DNA from 3 places in the Camelimonas sp. FR25 genome. Region 1 is predicted to be linked to each of the others. Evidence: predicted binding sites of a transcription regulator. Region 1 holds the regulator's gene; each other region holds the start of a gene.
What was found. Region 1 encodes PhoB, which activates phosphate uptake and scavenging genes when phosphate is short. Its sites were predicted from a motif close to TGTCATNNANCTGTCAT; they were not measured.

Region 1 (5,058 bases):
GCACCTCATCGAAAATCAGCAGCAGGCCGTGGGCGTCGCACAATTCGCGCAACTGCCGGAGTTTGGCTGGCGGCACAACGCGCACCCCGCCCTCGCCCTGCACCGGCTCGATCAGGATCGCCGCCGTCTGCGGGCCGATCGCCGCCTTCAGCCCCTCCTCATCATCGACATGCACCTGGTCAAAGCCTTCGACCTTGGGGCCAAAGCCCTCAAGATATTTGGCCTGGCCGCCAGCGGCGATGGTGGCGAGGGTGCGGCCATGGAAGGCGCCCTCGAAGGTGATGATATGGAAGCGCTCAGGCTGGCCGTTCACCGCATGGAACTTGCGGGCCATCTTGATGGCGCACTCCAGCGCCTCGGCGCCCGAATTGGTGTAGAACACCTGATCGGCGAAGCTGTTGTCGACCAGCCGCTGCGCCAGCCGCTCACCTTCCGGAATCCGGAACAGATTGGAGGTGTGCCACAGCTTCTGCGCCTGGGCGGTCAGCGCCTCCACCAGATGCGGATGGGCGTGGCCGACCGAATTGACGGCGATGCCGGAGCCGAAGTCGAGATATCGCTCGCCGTCGCGCGCCGTCAGCCAGACACCCTGGCCCCGTTCGAACTGAAGGTCTACACGCGCAAAAGTTGGCAAAAGCGGCGACGTCACGAACCGCACTCCCTGATGGCGGCGCCTGCCCGGACATCCACATTGTCCATGCCGACGATGGCGCCGCGTGAGCGCACCCCCTGTCGCCACCCAAAAAGGCCTTGCGCCAGGCGATGCAAAAACAGCAAAATAGCGCCCTGTCGCAGCCATAGCGCAACAGTCGCCCTGTGCAGACGGACGCCGACCAGCAGCCTGTGCGCCCATGAAAATCAAAGTGCCGCCCTGTCGAGGGCGGCACTTGCGGTATTTTAAGGTGCGCACGGAATCTGTCAATCAGTGGACCGCTACAACCGCAGGCGCCTCGGCGCAGCGCAGCGCCCAGTATTTGATCAATTCTGACCAGTCCTTATTCCCGCAACGCCATAACCCATGCTGACGCGTGCCTGCGGCGGCGCAGGCGACAGAACCTCTGACCGCCGCGCCGCCATCGCCCTGCCCCTGCGTCACCAGGCGCACAGCGCCCATATGCATCAGCCCGGCCCGACCTGCGCCACGGCTGCCGGAAGGACACCCTGGCGACGTGACGCGCACATGACGGCGACAGGCCCCGGGGCCCTTCAAGCACAGGTAGTGATGGCCGCCGCCAGATTGCTGTGTTATCCCGCCCTGTCTCCACGTCCGGCGGGTCCACGCCAGATAAATCCTTGAAAAAGCGTGATCACGGACTCGTTTTCAGCATGTTCCTGGGGAAAACGGTCAGGACGGTCTGCGCGTGGTTGTAGGCCGTTGGCGCCATCTTGTATGGTCGGGACAGTATCCCACGATATCTCGTGGCGCCGCCTGTGGGGCGGAGTGAAGTTTTGCGTAGCTGGATTTATTCGGCGCGTTTACGCAAATTTTCTGCAAGTGCGATTATGGTGCGGAGGAACGTATGAGCGAGGCTGGAAGCGGCTGGAGCGACGAACGCGTCGAACTGCTGAAAAAGCTTTGGGCCGAAGGGCTCAGCGCCAGCCAGATCGCCACGGCGATGGGCGGAGTGACCCGTAACGCCGTTATCGGCAAGGTGCACCGGCTCGGCCTGTCGGGCCGCGCCAAATCCAACGCCTCTGGCGCCCAGAAGCAGCGCAAGACCGTGACCGTGGCCACCGCCACGCGGACCGTCGCCGCCGTGGGCGCGCGGGCCGGCGCGGCAGTCGCCGCCATTCAAGTGGTGCAGAGCACGACCGTGCTGAACACGGTGTCGCTGGCATCCGAGGCCCCGGCCGCAGCGCCAGCCGCCGCCGCTGTCACCCAGACCCCAGGCGGGGCCAGCGCCATGGCCGCCCCGGAGTCCCAGCGCGTCACCATCATGGAGCTGCGCGAGAACATGTGCCGCTGGCCGATGGGCGACCCGACGACGGCGGATTTCTGCTTCTGCGGCAACCGCACGACGCCAGGCATCCCCTATTGCAACTTCCACAGCCGCATCGCCTACCAGCCGCCGGAGCGGCGGCGCGACCGTCGCAGCAACTGAGCTGAGGCAGACGGCCCCCGCGCGCTGCGCGATGTAGCTGCAAACACGCTCTTCATGAACCCGCCGCGAGGCGGGTTTTTGTTTGGGCCAGGCGTGAGGGGGGAGCGCAATCTGGAAAAGGGCGATTTGCCCGCGGCGGCGTCACGCGGGCGCCCATGGCGCAACGGGCGGCGCGCGGAAAACAGCAGCTCTGTAGCTGGCTGACGCGGTTGATCAGACTTTGCCCTGGACAGCCCTCACCATGCCCAATCGGCATTGCCGTCCCGCACGACGTCGCAGCGCACGATGGCGGCGCGCAGGCGCACGACCGCGCGGCCTGCCCTGTCCCGGTTGGCGACCGCCGCAGGCGCGGGCCCCAACCCTACAGGCCCGGGCGCAAACGCCTCAGGCCCGGACGCAAGCCATTCAGGCGCGGGCAAACGTCTCGTCAAAGGAATAGCCGGAGCCGCGCACGGTGCGGATCGGGTCGGGCTGGCGGGCGCGATTGATCGCCTTGCGCAGGCGGCCGACATGCACGTCGACGGTGCGTTCGTCGATATAGACGTCCCGGCCCCAGACGCTGTCGAGCAATTGCTCGCGGGTGAACACCCGGCCGGGGCTCTGCATCAGAAATTCCAGCAACTTGAATTCGGTCGGGCCGAGGTGCAACTCGCGATCAGCCCGGCGCACCCGTCGGGTTTCGCGATCCAGCTCGATGTCGCCGGCGCTAAGCATTGAAGCGACATGGCCGGGCTTGGCGCGGCGCAACAGGGCGCGGACACGGGCCAGCAGCTCCGGCACCGAGAATGGCTTGACCACATAATCATCGGCGCCGGTGGCGAGGCCACGAATGCGCTCGGCCTCTTCGCCGCGCGCCGTCAGCATGATCACCGGCAGGCGGGCGGTTTCCTCGCGCTGGCGCAGGCGGCGGCACAGCTCGATGCCCGACAGGCCAGGCAGCATCCAGTCGAGCAGGGCCAGGTCCGGCGGGGCCTCCTGCAGCCGCACTTCGGCCTCATCGCCCCGGGCGACGCTGTCGACCTCATAGCCCTCGGCCTCAAGGTTGTAGCGGAGCAGGAGCGCCAGGGATTCCTCATCCTCAACGATCAGAATGCGTGTAGCCATCGTGTACTCCTCGCGCGCGACCCGCTCCCGGCGCCTGCTGCGGCGCCTCTGCGCCAGCGGCCGCCCCGGCTGCGCCGCCGTTCAGGTCGGGCGCCGCGCCGTCGCGATCATCCTCGGGCCGCCTGCGCAGGACGCAGGCTCCCTGCCCACGCGAAGCCCGCGCGGCCATTCATGCCAGTCAACACAAACAGTCTTCAGCCTGGCCGGCTCAGCGCCGCGCCCAGGCAGTACAGTGGCGCGCCAGCGTCAGGCGCCGTCGCCGAGCGGCTCCATGCTGCTCGAATCCTTCTTCGGGCGCTCGGAGACCAGCGGATTGCCGGTGACCAGATAATAGATGGTCTCGGCGATATTGGTGGTGTGGTCGCCGATACGCTCGATATTCTTGGCGCAGAACAGCAGATGGGTGCAGAAGCCGATATTGCGCGGGTCTTCCATCATATAAGTCAGCAGCTCACGGAACAGCGACGTGTACAGGGCGTCGATCTCGCCGTCGCGCTTCCACACGTCGATGGCGGCGTTAACGTCCTGCTGGATGAAGCCGTCGAGCACGTCCTTGAGCTGCTCCTGCACCAGATCGCTCATATGCTCGACGCCCACGACGATGCGGGCGGGCTGCATCTGGCCGCTGATGGCCACGGCGCGCTTGGCGATATTCTTGGCCAGATCGCCGATGCGCTCGACGTCGCCGGCGACGCGAATGGCCGAGATGATCTCGCGCAGGTCCACCGCCATCGGCTGGCGGCGGGCGATGGTGAGAATGGCGTGCTCCTCGATCTCGCGCTGCAGCGTGTCGAGGCGGCTGTCGGTGTTGATCACCGACTGGGCAAGCTCGGCGTCGCGGCGCACCAGAGCGCGGGTCGCGTCGTCCAGCATCTTCTCGGCGATGCCGCCCATCTCCACCACGCGACCGCGCAGCGCCGCCAGTTCGGCGTCATAGGCGGAAACAATGTGCTCGGCCATGCTCTGTACTCCCCTGCGGAGCGGCGGCGCCTGAGGCGCCATGGCGCCCGACTGCTGCGGCGCATTTGTGGAACGGCGCCAGGCGACGACGCCTGACGCGGCAAATGGGTTCAGGACTGGCGGGCTACGCCCGCCGCGGCTCAGCCGAAGCGGCCGGTGATGTAGTCCTGGGTGCGCTGATCAGACGGCGTGGTGAAAATCCGCGACGTCTCGTCGAACTCGATCAGCTCGCCCAGATACATGAAGGCGGTGTACTCGGAGCAGCGCGCCGCCTGCTGCATGTTATGCGTGACGATGGCGATGGTGTATTCGGCCTTCAGCTCATCGATCAGCTCTTCGATCTTGGCGGTCGAGATCGGGTCGAGCGCCGAGCACGGCTCATCGAGCAGGATCACTTCGGGCTTCACCGCGACCGTGCGCGCGATGCACAGGCGCTGCTGCTGGCCGCCGGAGAGGCTCTGGCCCGAGGCGGTGAGCTTGTCCTTCACCTCGTTCCACAGCGCGGCGCGGCGCAGCGAGCTCTCCACCCGCTCATCCATCTCCGACTTCGACAGCTTCTCATACAGCCGCACGCCGAAGGCGATGTTGTCATAGATGCTCATCGGGAACGGCGTCGGCTTCTGGAACACCATGCCGACGCGCGAGCGCAGGAAGTTGAGGTCCTGCTTCGGCGACAGAATGTTCTCGCCGTCGAGCAGCACCTCGCCCTCGGCGCGCTGGCCCGGGTAGAGGTCGTACATGCGGTTGAGGATGCGCAGCAGCGTGGACTTGCCACAGCCCGACGGGCCGATGAAGGCCGTGACCTTGCGCTCGTACAGCGGCAGCGAGATGCCCTTCAGGGCAAGCGAGTCGCCGTAGAAGAACTTCAGGTCGCGGACGGAGATTTTCTCAT
Region 2 (5,058 bases), on a different contig from region 1:
GTCATGAACGGCGGGTGATGCAGCAGCAGCAGGGCAGGGGCGTCACCGCCAATCTGCAGTTCACGCTCCAGCCACGCCAATTGATCGTCGCACAGCGCGCCATGGGATGCGCCCTCCACAAGCGTGTCGAGCGCCAGTATGCGCAACGGCCCGCAGGGGCCATTAAACGTGGCCGCGCAGGCGACATGGGCGCCAACCGATTCAGCCGCCTCGCGAAAAGCCGCCCGAAATGGCGCACGCCTGTCGTGGTTCCCGGGGACCACGACATAGGGCAAACCAAGCCTCTCCAGTTCTTCGGCCACCAGTTGATAGGCCGCCGGATCGCCTGCGTCTGCTATGTCGCCCGTGATCACCAACAAGTCTGGCGCGGCGCCTGCGGGCCATGGCCCCGCCACCTGCGCGAGCGCCTGTCGCCATACACCATGTGACGCGTCGCTCTGGTCGTGCTGTCCTGGTCGCGTCACATGAAAGTCGGTAAGATGGAGAATGTTCATGAAGCTCGCCTGTCCCGCGCCGCTTCGGCGCAGCGCCGTGGAGCCCGCCTTATAGCGACGCTCCTTGTCGTGTTTGCGACAGGCGCATGAGCAGCCCCTCGCGCAACGCCCGTTGCGCTGTCCGTGTCCGTATCGTCGCCTCCCTCACGCTGAGTGCCTGATGTCATCTCCCGAAAACCCACTCGCCCAGCTCAAGGCGCGCTTGCAGGATCTACCGCCCACCGCGCGGCGCATCGCCGCGTACATCGTGGAGAACCCCGAACTCGTGGCGAACATGTCGGTGAGCGAGCTGGCCCACGCCACCGCCGCCAGTGAGGGCTCGGTGGTCGGCTTGTGCCAGCAGATCGGCGGGCGCGGCTTCACTGAGATCAAGATCGCCATCGTCAAGGAGATCGCCACGTCGCGGGCGCTGCTGCACGAGGCTATCACCCCTGGCGACTCGACAGCCGATGTGATCGCAAAGTTCACGGCCAGCCATGCGGTCGCCATTGAGGATACGGCGAAGGTGCTGTCCGTTGACGCGCTGGACGCGGCGGCGCAGTTGCTGGATGGCGCGCGGCGGGTCGAGTTCTATGGCGTCGGCACGTCGGCCCCAATCGCGGAGGACGCGGCTTACCGGTTCCTGCGCCTTGGGCTGGACACCAAGGCGGTCACGGATTCTCACGTTATGGCGGTCAGCGCCAGCTTCACGTCGCCAGATGTCGCCGTGGTCATCATCTCGCACTCGGGCCGCACCCAGGAGAGTCTGCAGGCCGCGCGTCTGGCCCAGCAGGCAGGCGCCCGCACGATCTGCATCACCAATTTTGGCCGCTCCCCCCTGCAGCAGTACTGCGCCGTGGCGCTGTACACCGCAGCGCAGGAAACGCGGTATCGGATGGAGGCGCTGTCCAGCCGGATTGCTGAATTGTTTGTTCTCGACGTGCTTTACGCCAGGCTGGCGCTGCTGCGCTGGCAGTCATCCCTGGATTCCATCCAGCAATCCTACGATGTCATCGCCACCAAGCGCCTGCCGCCGTCCACCCCCTGATCATGGCCGGTCCGACGCGACTGGCGCCAGCAGGTCACGGAGCGTAAGGCTGTCGGAAAGGATGATGCCGGGCACGCCTGCGTTCACGGCGACAAGTCCGTCGGTCAGCGGATTGTCGCCAATCATCACGGCTTCATGCGGCTCAGCGCCAAGCGTTCGCAGCAGGCGGTTCAGCCCGTGCGGATCGGGTTTGCCCAGCGTCAGGTCAGGCGTGCGGCCCGCCGCGGCCGCGACAGCCGCTGCAAGGGCGCCGGTTTCCGGCGTGATGTCGCCATGGGGCGCAGGATGGGTGAGGTCCGGGTTGGCGACAACAAACGCAGCGCCCCGACGCACGGCGTTCGCCGCTCGGGTCAGCGTTTCGTAGTTGAAATGCGTTGCGCGACACAGCAGCACCACATCCGCATCTTCCTGCACACATGTCAGCCCCGCGCGTAGGGCCGCCTGCTGGATCGCCATGCTGGCGATCGCCATGACGCGCGCGCCAGGCCAGCGCCGCGCGACTTCACTGACCGCCGAAACGCCAGCCAGCCAGATGCGGTCGCAGGGAAAGTCGAGCCCCGCCTGCCCCATGGCGGCGGCGAGGGTCGCTGAGTCATCCGATGAGTTGTTGCTCAGCAGATGAGCGCGGTCGCCCGCTTGCTGAAGCGTCTCCCTGGCGTAGGGCAGGGCCTGTCCGCCGCTCATCAGCGTGCCGTCAAGGTCGAGGATGATGACCCGCGCTTCCCGAAAGAGAGCCTGCGCACGGGCGGCCGTGGCGGCGATCAGATCTGGTGTTGACGGCTGGACTGGGGTGGATCGCGCCATGCAGTCTGGTCTCCTTGATGGCGCTGTGCGGCGCGTGGTTCACCTTGCCGGCAGGAACGAAAACTCCCCGGGCACCCAGCGCTCTAGACCGGACGAAACCGCAAACCAATGCTGTTTTGAATTTTATTCAGCGTCATCTGTCCGTCATTGAGCGCGGCTAAATCCCCTGTCGGCGCCGCCAGCTCACTGTCTGTCCGAGACGGCGAGGGGGCGTCGCCGCCGGAGCGGCGCCTGCCCGTTCCGCGTCAAGACATTCAGCGAGACCCAACCTTCAGCAAGACAATTGCGCCCTGCGCCCGACAGACGTCGGGGCCGGCCATGCTCTGGGAGAGCTTTCCATGTTGAACCGTCGCACCCTGCTGCTGGGCGCCGCCGCCGGCATTGTCGCCGCCCCCGCCATCGTGCACGCCACGGGCCGCAAGACGATCAAGGTCGCGCTGGCACCCTCACAGCCGACCCAGACGGAAACCAGGAAGGTCTGGGAGCCGCTGTATCGCTCTGTTTGCGACCGTATCGGCGCCAACCTCCACCTTACCGTCGCCAACGACTGGGCCGGCGTATCTGTCGCCATTGGCAGCGAGCAGGCTGATCTGGCCCAGTTGGGGCCGTGGGGCTACGTGCTGGCCCGCAACAGCTCCGGCACGCGCGTCATCAACGTGCTGCTGATCGACGGCAAGCCGACCTACCATGGCCTCATCGTCGCCCGGCCTGACCTGAAACTTGAGAAGTTCCCCGAGGATGCGAAGGGCATGTCGATGCAGATGCTCGATACCGGCTCGACCACGGGCTGGATGGTGCCGACCCATTACTTCCGTTCGGCCGGCATCGACCCGAAAACCTATTTCGGTCGCTATGCTGAGGGCGCTTCTGCAGCGGCGGCGCAGATGGCCACCATCAACGGCCAGGTCGATCTGGCGACCGGCTGGGACACCCATCGTAACACGATGATCAAGAATGGTCTGATGAAGGCCGACGCGAACAAGGTGGTGTGGCAGTCGGCGCCGTTGCCCAACGAGCCCATCGTGGTGCGCAAGAGCATGGACGATGAGACCGCGGCTGCGCTGCAGGCGGCCTTCAATGCGCTGACGCCTGAAGAGCTCAAGACGCTGCCCTACCCTTATAGCGGCTTCGCCTCCACCACACACGAGCCCTATGCGGTGCTGGAACAGATGGGGCGCGATCTGGGCGTGCTCAAGGGCTGAGACGCACGGTGAAGTGGCGGCGTCTGCAGGGCTTGGCTGTCATGCGGCCGTCGCCGCTCCGTCCTTGAGGCACAGAATGACGGTGCGCGTGCCGAAACGGCGTCGCGCGCACCAGGTCGGTGCGGTCAACAGGCTTTCAGCCTGTCGGCGCCCGATGCGGGGACATCATGTGGAAATTTGAACGGAGCCCGCCGACGCGAGACGCGGCTGGGCGCTATGTTGAATCGCGGGTCTCGGCCCTGTCGGCGCCAGTCCTGCTGCGCTGCGCTCTGGGGCTCGTCGTCGTCGCGCTGTTCTGGCAATGCGTGAAGCTGGCCGAAGTCGATCCCGTTGCGCTTGTCGCCGGTCTGCCGCGGCTTGCGAACTGGGCCGCGAAGTCCTGGCCCCCTTATCTGAATGACCTAGATGTCTATTGGTATCGGGCCGCCGAGACGGTCGCCATCGCCACGGTCGCCACGGTCGCCGCCACCATCCTGGCGTTTCCGCTGTCGATCTTCATTTCGCGCAACATGACGCCATCGCGCTGGCTGTCCGGCCCTGTCCGCGTGGTGATCAATTGCTTCCGCGGCGTCGACACCATTGTGTTCGCCCTGCTGTTTGTTGCGGCTGTTGGCCTCGGTCCGTTTGCGGGCGTGCTCGGAATGATCGTCCATTCACTCGGGGTCATCGCCAAGCTGAATAGCGAAGCGATTGAGACCGCGCCTGCGGCGCCGCTTGAAGCCGCCGCAATGACCGGCGCCAGCCGCAGCAAGATCGTTTCATTCGCGCTGCTGCCGTCGGTGATGCCCAACCTAGCGTCCGTGTCCCTGTATGTGTGGGAGGCGAATGTGCGCACGTCCACCATTCTCGGCATTGTCGGCGCGGGCGGCATCGGCATCGAGATCAAGGCCGCCATCGACCTGCTCGACTTCCCGAAACTGCTCACGGTCACGGTCATCATGCTCATCATGGTGTCGATCATTGATCAGATCAGCGGCCTGTTGCGCCGGAGGCTCGCATGACATCCCACACAGGAGCGGCGCTGACGCTCAGGAATGTCAGCAAGCGTTATGGCGCGGCCATCGCGCTGCAGGACGTCAGCTTTTCCATTGGCAAGGGGGAACTGGTGGCGTTGCTCGGACCCAGCGGCGCCGGAAAATCCACCATCTTCCGTTGCATATCGCGTCTGACCGACGTGGACGCAGGTAAGGTCCTGGTCGAAGGCGGGATTGTGGGAGACATGGACCGTCGCGCCCTGCGCGAACACCGGCGGGCGCTGGGTCTCATTTTCCAGCAGTTCAACCTGATCCCGAGGCTCAGCGCGCTGGACAACACGCTGGGCGGCAGGTTGGGTCACGCGCCGACATGGCGGGTGCTGCTGCGGCAGTTCTCCATGCAGGACAAGCAACTGGCCCTTGGGGCGCTGGATCGCGTGGGGTTGCTCGAGAAAGCTTACCAGCGCGCTGACTCGCTGTCCGGCGGCCAGCAGCAACGCGTCGCAATTGCGCGGGTGCTTGCGCAGCAAAGCAGCATCGTCCTCGCGGATGAGCCC
Region 3 (5,058 bases), on a different contig from region 1:
AGGCGGCGAGGGCGCGGGTGAGATAGGCCTTGGCCTCGCCGACCGCCGCATCCAGCGCAAGGCCCCGGGCCAGTTGCGCGGCGATGGCTGACGACAGGGTGCAGCCAGTGCCATGGGTGTTGTTGGTGTGGATGCGCGCGGCGCTGAAGCGGCGCACGCCATCGGCGCTGACCAGGATGTCGGTGCTTTCCGGGCCATGGCCGTGGCCGCCCTTGACCAGCACCGCTTGGGGGCCGAGCGCCAGGATGCGGCGACCCTGGGCCTCCAGCGCGTCATCATCATGGGCGACTTCTTCGCCGAGCAGCGCGGCGGCTTCCGGCATATTGGGCGTCACCAGCGTCGCCAGAGGCAGCAGCTCGGCCCGCAGCGTCTGGATGGCGTCCTCATTGATCAGCCGGTCGCCGCTGGTCGCCACCATCACCGGATCGATCACCAGCGGCAGCGGCGCATGGCGGCGCAGGCCCGCCGCGACGGCGCGGATGGTGTCAGCCTGGGAGAGCATGCCGATCTTGATGGCGTTGACCTTGAGATCACCGAACACCGAATCGATCTGCGCCCCGACGAAGTCCGCCGGCACGTCGCACACCCCCTGCACCCCGAGGGTGTTCTGGGCGGTGAGGGCGGTGATGACGCTGGCGCCGAAGACGCCCAGCGCCGAGAAGGTCTTGAGGTCGGCCTGGATGCCGGCGCCCCCGCCTGAATCAGAGCCCGCAATGGTTACGGCGATGGCGGTCAAGTCATGCTCCCTGGACAGTGCGCAGGGCCCGGCCCTGGCTCAGAACGCGGCCCGGAAGGCGCCGCCGTCGATGAGAAAGTTCTGGCCGGTGATGTAACCCGCGTGGGCGCTGCAAAGGAAGGCGCAAAGCTTGCCGAACTCGTCAGGATCGCCAAAGCGTCCAACGGGAATGGCGGCGGCGCGCTGGCGGGCGAGGGCGTCCGGGTCATGGCCCGCAGCTTCAGCCGCGCCACGCATGATCGACGTCAGCCGGTCGGTGGCGAAGGCGCCGGGCAGAATGTGGTTGATGGTGACGCCCTTTGGCGCCAGCTGGCGCGCCACGCCGGCCAGAAATGCGGTGAGGCCAGCCCGGGCGCCGGAGGACAGGTCGAGCCCTTCGAGCGGCGTCAGCACCGAGGCGGAGGTAATGTTGACGATGCGGCCAAAGCCGCGCGCCGCCATGCCGGGGGCCAGCGCCTGCACCAGCTCGATCGGCGTCACCATGTTCTGCGACACGCCGCGCAGGATCGCCTCGCGCGACAGGGCCGTGTAATCGGCGGGCGGCGGGCCGGCGTTATTATTGACGAGGATGTCCGCGTCCGGGCAGGCGGCGAGCAGCAATTGCTGGCCTTCATGACTGCCCACATCGGCGATCACCGCCACGGCGCGGCCAGCCCCAAGGGCGTTGATCGCCGCGGTCGTGGCCTCCACCGCCGCCGCATCGCGGCCATTGACGATGACGTCGCAGCCAGCTTCGGCCAGCGCCATGGCGCAGGCGCGGCCAAGGCCGCGACTGGATGCGCAGACGATGGCCTTGCGGCCTGAAATTCCCAGATCCATGTGCGTGCTCCCTTTAGCGCTGGTTGACGGCGCGCCCCCGTCAGTGCGCCACATTCCCACCTGCGACGCCAGTTCAAATCGCTGGCCAGGCGATGCTGTCGCCGCGCAGGCGCGCCCGCCATGGCGGGAAGGGCGCTGTCATCCGCCTGACACCGCACACTGTCACACATGACGGCATGACCGGATTGTCTGCGACAGGAGGCGCGTCGCGCCCATGACCCAACCCGCAAAGCCCCCGGCGGACGTCATTCGCGTGCGCGCCATGTTCATCTCCGACGCCCATCTCGGCACACGCGGCTGCCAGGCTGGCATGCTGCTGGATTTCCTGCGCCACTACGACGCCGACACCATCTATCTGGTGGGCGACATGATTGACGGCTGGCGCCTGCGCTCTGGCTGGTACTGGCCGCAGCAGCACAATGACGTGGTGCAGAAACTGCTGCGCAAGGTGCGCAAGGGCGCGCGGCTGATCTATGTGCCGGGCAACCACGACGAGTTTCTGCGCGATTACGTGGGCAGCAATTTCGGCGACATCGAAATCGTCGACAGGGTGGTGCACGAATCGGCGGATGGCGGCCGCATGCTGGTGATCCATGGCGACCAGTTCGACATCGTCATGCGCCACGCGCGCTGGCTGGCGTTCCTCGGCGATGGCGCCTACGCCACGGCCCTGGCCGCCAACACCTGGGTCAATGTCATCCGCCGCAAGCTGGGGCTGACCTATTGGTCGCTGTCGGCCTGGGCCAAGCTCAAGGTCAAGGATGCGGTGAACTTCATCGGCAGCTTTGAGGAATTGCTGGCCTCGGAAGCGCGGCGGCACGAGGTCGACGGGGTGATCTGCGGCCACATCCACCACGCCGCCATGCACGACCGTTTCGGCGTGCGCTACATGAATACGGGCGACTGGGTCGAGAGCTGCACCGCTTTGGTCGAGCATTATGACGGCCGCTACGAGTTGCTGCGCTGGGTCGATGAGGTCAGGGCCCGCGAGCAACGCGCCGCCGAGCTGGCGACCACGCCCCCCGCCGCTACGCGGCAGGCGGCGTGATGCAGACGTCTGACGTCGCCGTGGAACGGGCGTTGTCGCCAGCGGCTATCGCCGCCAGCGCTGCGCCAGAAGGGCGGGGCGTGCGCCTGCCTGCGGCGAACGCCGCTCAGCCTTACCGGCTGGTGATCGCCACCGACGCCTGGCGACCCCAGGTCAATGGCGTGGTGCGCTCGCTGGAGAACATGCTGGACCATGCGGCGGCGTGCGGCTTTGAGGTGCAGATCATTGCGCCGAACCAGTTCCGCTCGGCGCCCATGCCTGGCTATCCGGAAATTCGTCTCGCCATGCCCGGGCGTCGCGCCCTGGCCAATCTGTTCGCCGCCTGGCAGCCGCATTATGTGCACATCGCCACCGAAGGACCGATTGGCTGGGCGACGCGGGCCCTGTGTCTCGCCCAGCAGCGGCCGTTCACCACCTCCTATCACACCCGGTTTCCGGAATATCTGGCGGCGCGCCTGCCAGTACCCCAGGCCCTGAGCTATGCGGTGTTGCGGCGCTTCCACAACGCCGGGGCCGGGGTGATGGTCAGCACCGCCAACCTGGCCGATGAGCTGGGCGAGCGCGGCTTCCAGAGCGTGCTGCGCTGGTCGCGCGGCGTCGATGGCGCCGTGTTCCAGCCGCATCCGCAGGGGCGGGCGGCGGCGCGGGCGCTGGCTGGCGTCGCGCATCTGCCGCAGCCGCTGCTGCTCTACGTCGGACGGGTGGCGGTCGAGAAAAATTTGCCGGCGTTCCTGAGCCTCGACACGCCCGGAACCAAGGTCATTGTCGGCGATGGGCCGGCGCGGGCGGCGTTGCAGCAGGCCTATCCGCAGGCGGTGTTTACCGGCGTGCGGTCCGGGGCCGATCTGGCCGCCATCTACGCCGCCTGCGACGTCTTCGTGTTCCCCAGCCTGACGGACACCTTCGGCATCGTGTTGCTGGAGGCGCTGGCGTCAGGTCTGCCGGTGGCGGCCTATCCGTCGCCGGGGCCATCTGACGTTCTGGAGGGCTCCGCCGCAGGGGCGCTTGACCAAGACCTCGGCGCCGCCATCCGCCGCGCCCTGCAGATTGATCCCGCGCATTGCCGCAGCCATGGCGCCCGCTTCACCTGGCGGGCCAGCGCCGGGCAATTCTTCAATAATATCATCGAGGCGCACGCGCTGGCGGAATCGCATACACAACATCTTTCCGACGCCAGCTGAGCCCGCCGCGCGCGGCGCAGCGTGGTGGCCGACATGGTTAATTGTCGTTAATTGTTAGCCTCTTACGCAGCGAGGCGGACTCAATTTCGCAGGCGCGGTGTGCCGTTGCGCCCGCTGTGCTGTGACGTGTGGGCTTGCGTCGGGGTCTGGCGCGGCGACGGTGACAGGCTACAAGCCCTGGAGACGCGCCCAGGGCGCAACTACCTGGCCTAACTGGAGACTTCGCCAGACAACACGCCTCGCAGGCAAAAACGGGCCTTATGTCAGCGGCTTGCGGCTATCCCCGGAATCACCGTCGCATCTGCGCATATGCGCATATGCGCGTGGCACATCACTGCGCCCCGGCGGCGGCAGGCTTTCGCCGGCGGCGTCACGGGCCCCACTTAACGGCGACCGCCAAAAATCTTGGAGGATCAGGCCTGTCGCTGCGGCGCCTGAATCAATCTCACAACCAGGGGCATGGCGCCTTATCCCGGCTCAGTCGGCGCCGTTTTGCTGCTTGTGCAGCAACCTTGCAGCGATCTCCTGAATCAATTGCTGAACCGCAGGGCCATTGCCATTGCCGATACCATTACCTTGCGCCGCTGCGACGGTGAGCGGATGCGACGCGGGTTCTGGCGCCGTGTACGCGGCTTCCGGCGCCGCCTGCTCCTGGCCTTGCGCCGCGTCGAGGCCCGTAGCCTTGCTCAATCGGCTGAAGGCGGCGTCGGCATGGCTGAGGGCTATGCGTTGGGCGGCGACGATTTCGCTAATGTCGCCGATCTGGGCGTCGAGCGTGTCACAGGCGCGGCGGGCTGGCTCGCTCTCGCGCGGGTGCAGGCGCAGGGTGAGCTGGCGCACGCTGACGAGGGCGTTGTTCATGGCCTCCGCCGCCAGGGCGAGATCATTGAGGGCGCCGGCGTTGATGCGTCCGGCGTAGGCCAGCTCGGGCAGCGCCCCGGCCACAGCCTCGGCGAGGCGGCTGTCGTTGTGCGCTGCGGGCGCAGGGCTGGGCTCAGGGCTGGGCGCCGCCGCCGCGTCGGCGGCCGTGCGCGCCACGACCAGCGCATTCTCCAGCTTGGTGATCGAGTCGAGCAGGGTGCGGGGTTCGGCGGCGCGGGTGCGCCGGGCGAACTCGCTGAGGAAGCGGCGGCCGCGCGATGTCTCCATCAGGGCGGTCCAGATCGGCAGATAGTCCTCATCCGCCAACTGCATCGATGTGGCGATGTCGGAAAGCTTCATGGAACATCCCGTCCGTTACGCGCTCAGGGCCAGTCGTCAGCGCCACATTCACG

Region 2: AC6A67_RS10640 (HAD-IIA family hydrolase) is a predicted target of PhoB. The motif match lies at 2,457-2,473, and genes of this name have one in related genera.
Region 3: AC6A67_RS00715 (UDP-2,3-diacylglucosamine diphosphatase) is a predicted target of PhoB. The motif match lies at 1,692-1,708, and genes of this name have one in related genera.

What each region holds. Positions count from the first base shown of each region.
Region 1 is NZ_JCAWFG010000099.1:26,306-31,363, reverse strand. It holds gene AC6A67_RS14325 (aspartate aminotransferase family protein) at 1-649, opposite strand, end outside; gene AC6A67_RS14320 (GcrA family cell cycle regulator) at 1,521-2,102, shown strand; gene phoB (phosphate regulon transcriptional regulator PhoB) at 2,508-3,206, opposite strand; gene phoU (phosphate signaling complex protein PhoU) at 3,453-4,166, opposite strand; gene pstB (phosphate ABC transporter ATP-binding protein PstB) at 4,307-5,058, opposite strand, start outside.
Region 2 is NZ_JCAWFG010000081.1:268-5,325, reverse strand. It holds partial or broken gene AC6A67_RS10650 (metallophosphoesterase) at 1-494, opposite strand, end outside; gene AC6A67_RS10645 (MurR/RpiR family transcriptional regulator) at 655-1,521, shown strand; gene AC6A67_RS10640 (HAD-IIA family hydrolase) at 1,522-2,325, opposite strand; gene phnD (phosphate/phosphite/phosphonate ABC transporter substrate-binding protein) at 2,664-3,527, shown strand; gene phnE (phosphonate ABC transporter, permease protein PhnE) at 3,695-4,528, shown strand; gene phnC (phosphonate ABC transporter ATP-binding protein) at 4,525-5,058, shown strand, end outside.
Region 3 is NZ_JCAWFG010000008.1:70,751-75,808, forward strand. It holds gene thiD (bifunctional hydroxymethylpyrimidine kinase/phosphomethylpyrimidine kinase) at 1-736, opposite strand, end outside; gene AC6A67_RS00710 (SDR family oxidoreductase) at 776-1,555, opposite strand; gene AC6A67_RS00715 (UDP-2,3-diacylglucosamine diphosphatase) at 1,770-2,603, shown strand; gene AC6A67_RS00720 (glycosyltransferase family 4 protein) at 2,603-3,784, shown strand; gene AC6A67_RS00725 (hypothetical protein) at 4,262-5,005, opposite strand.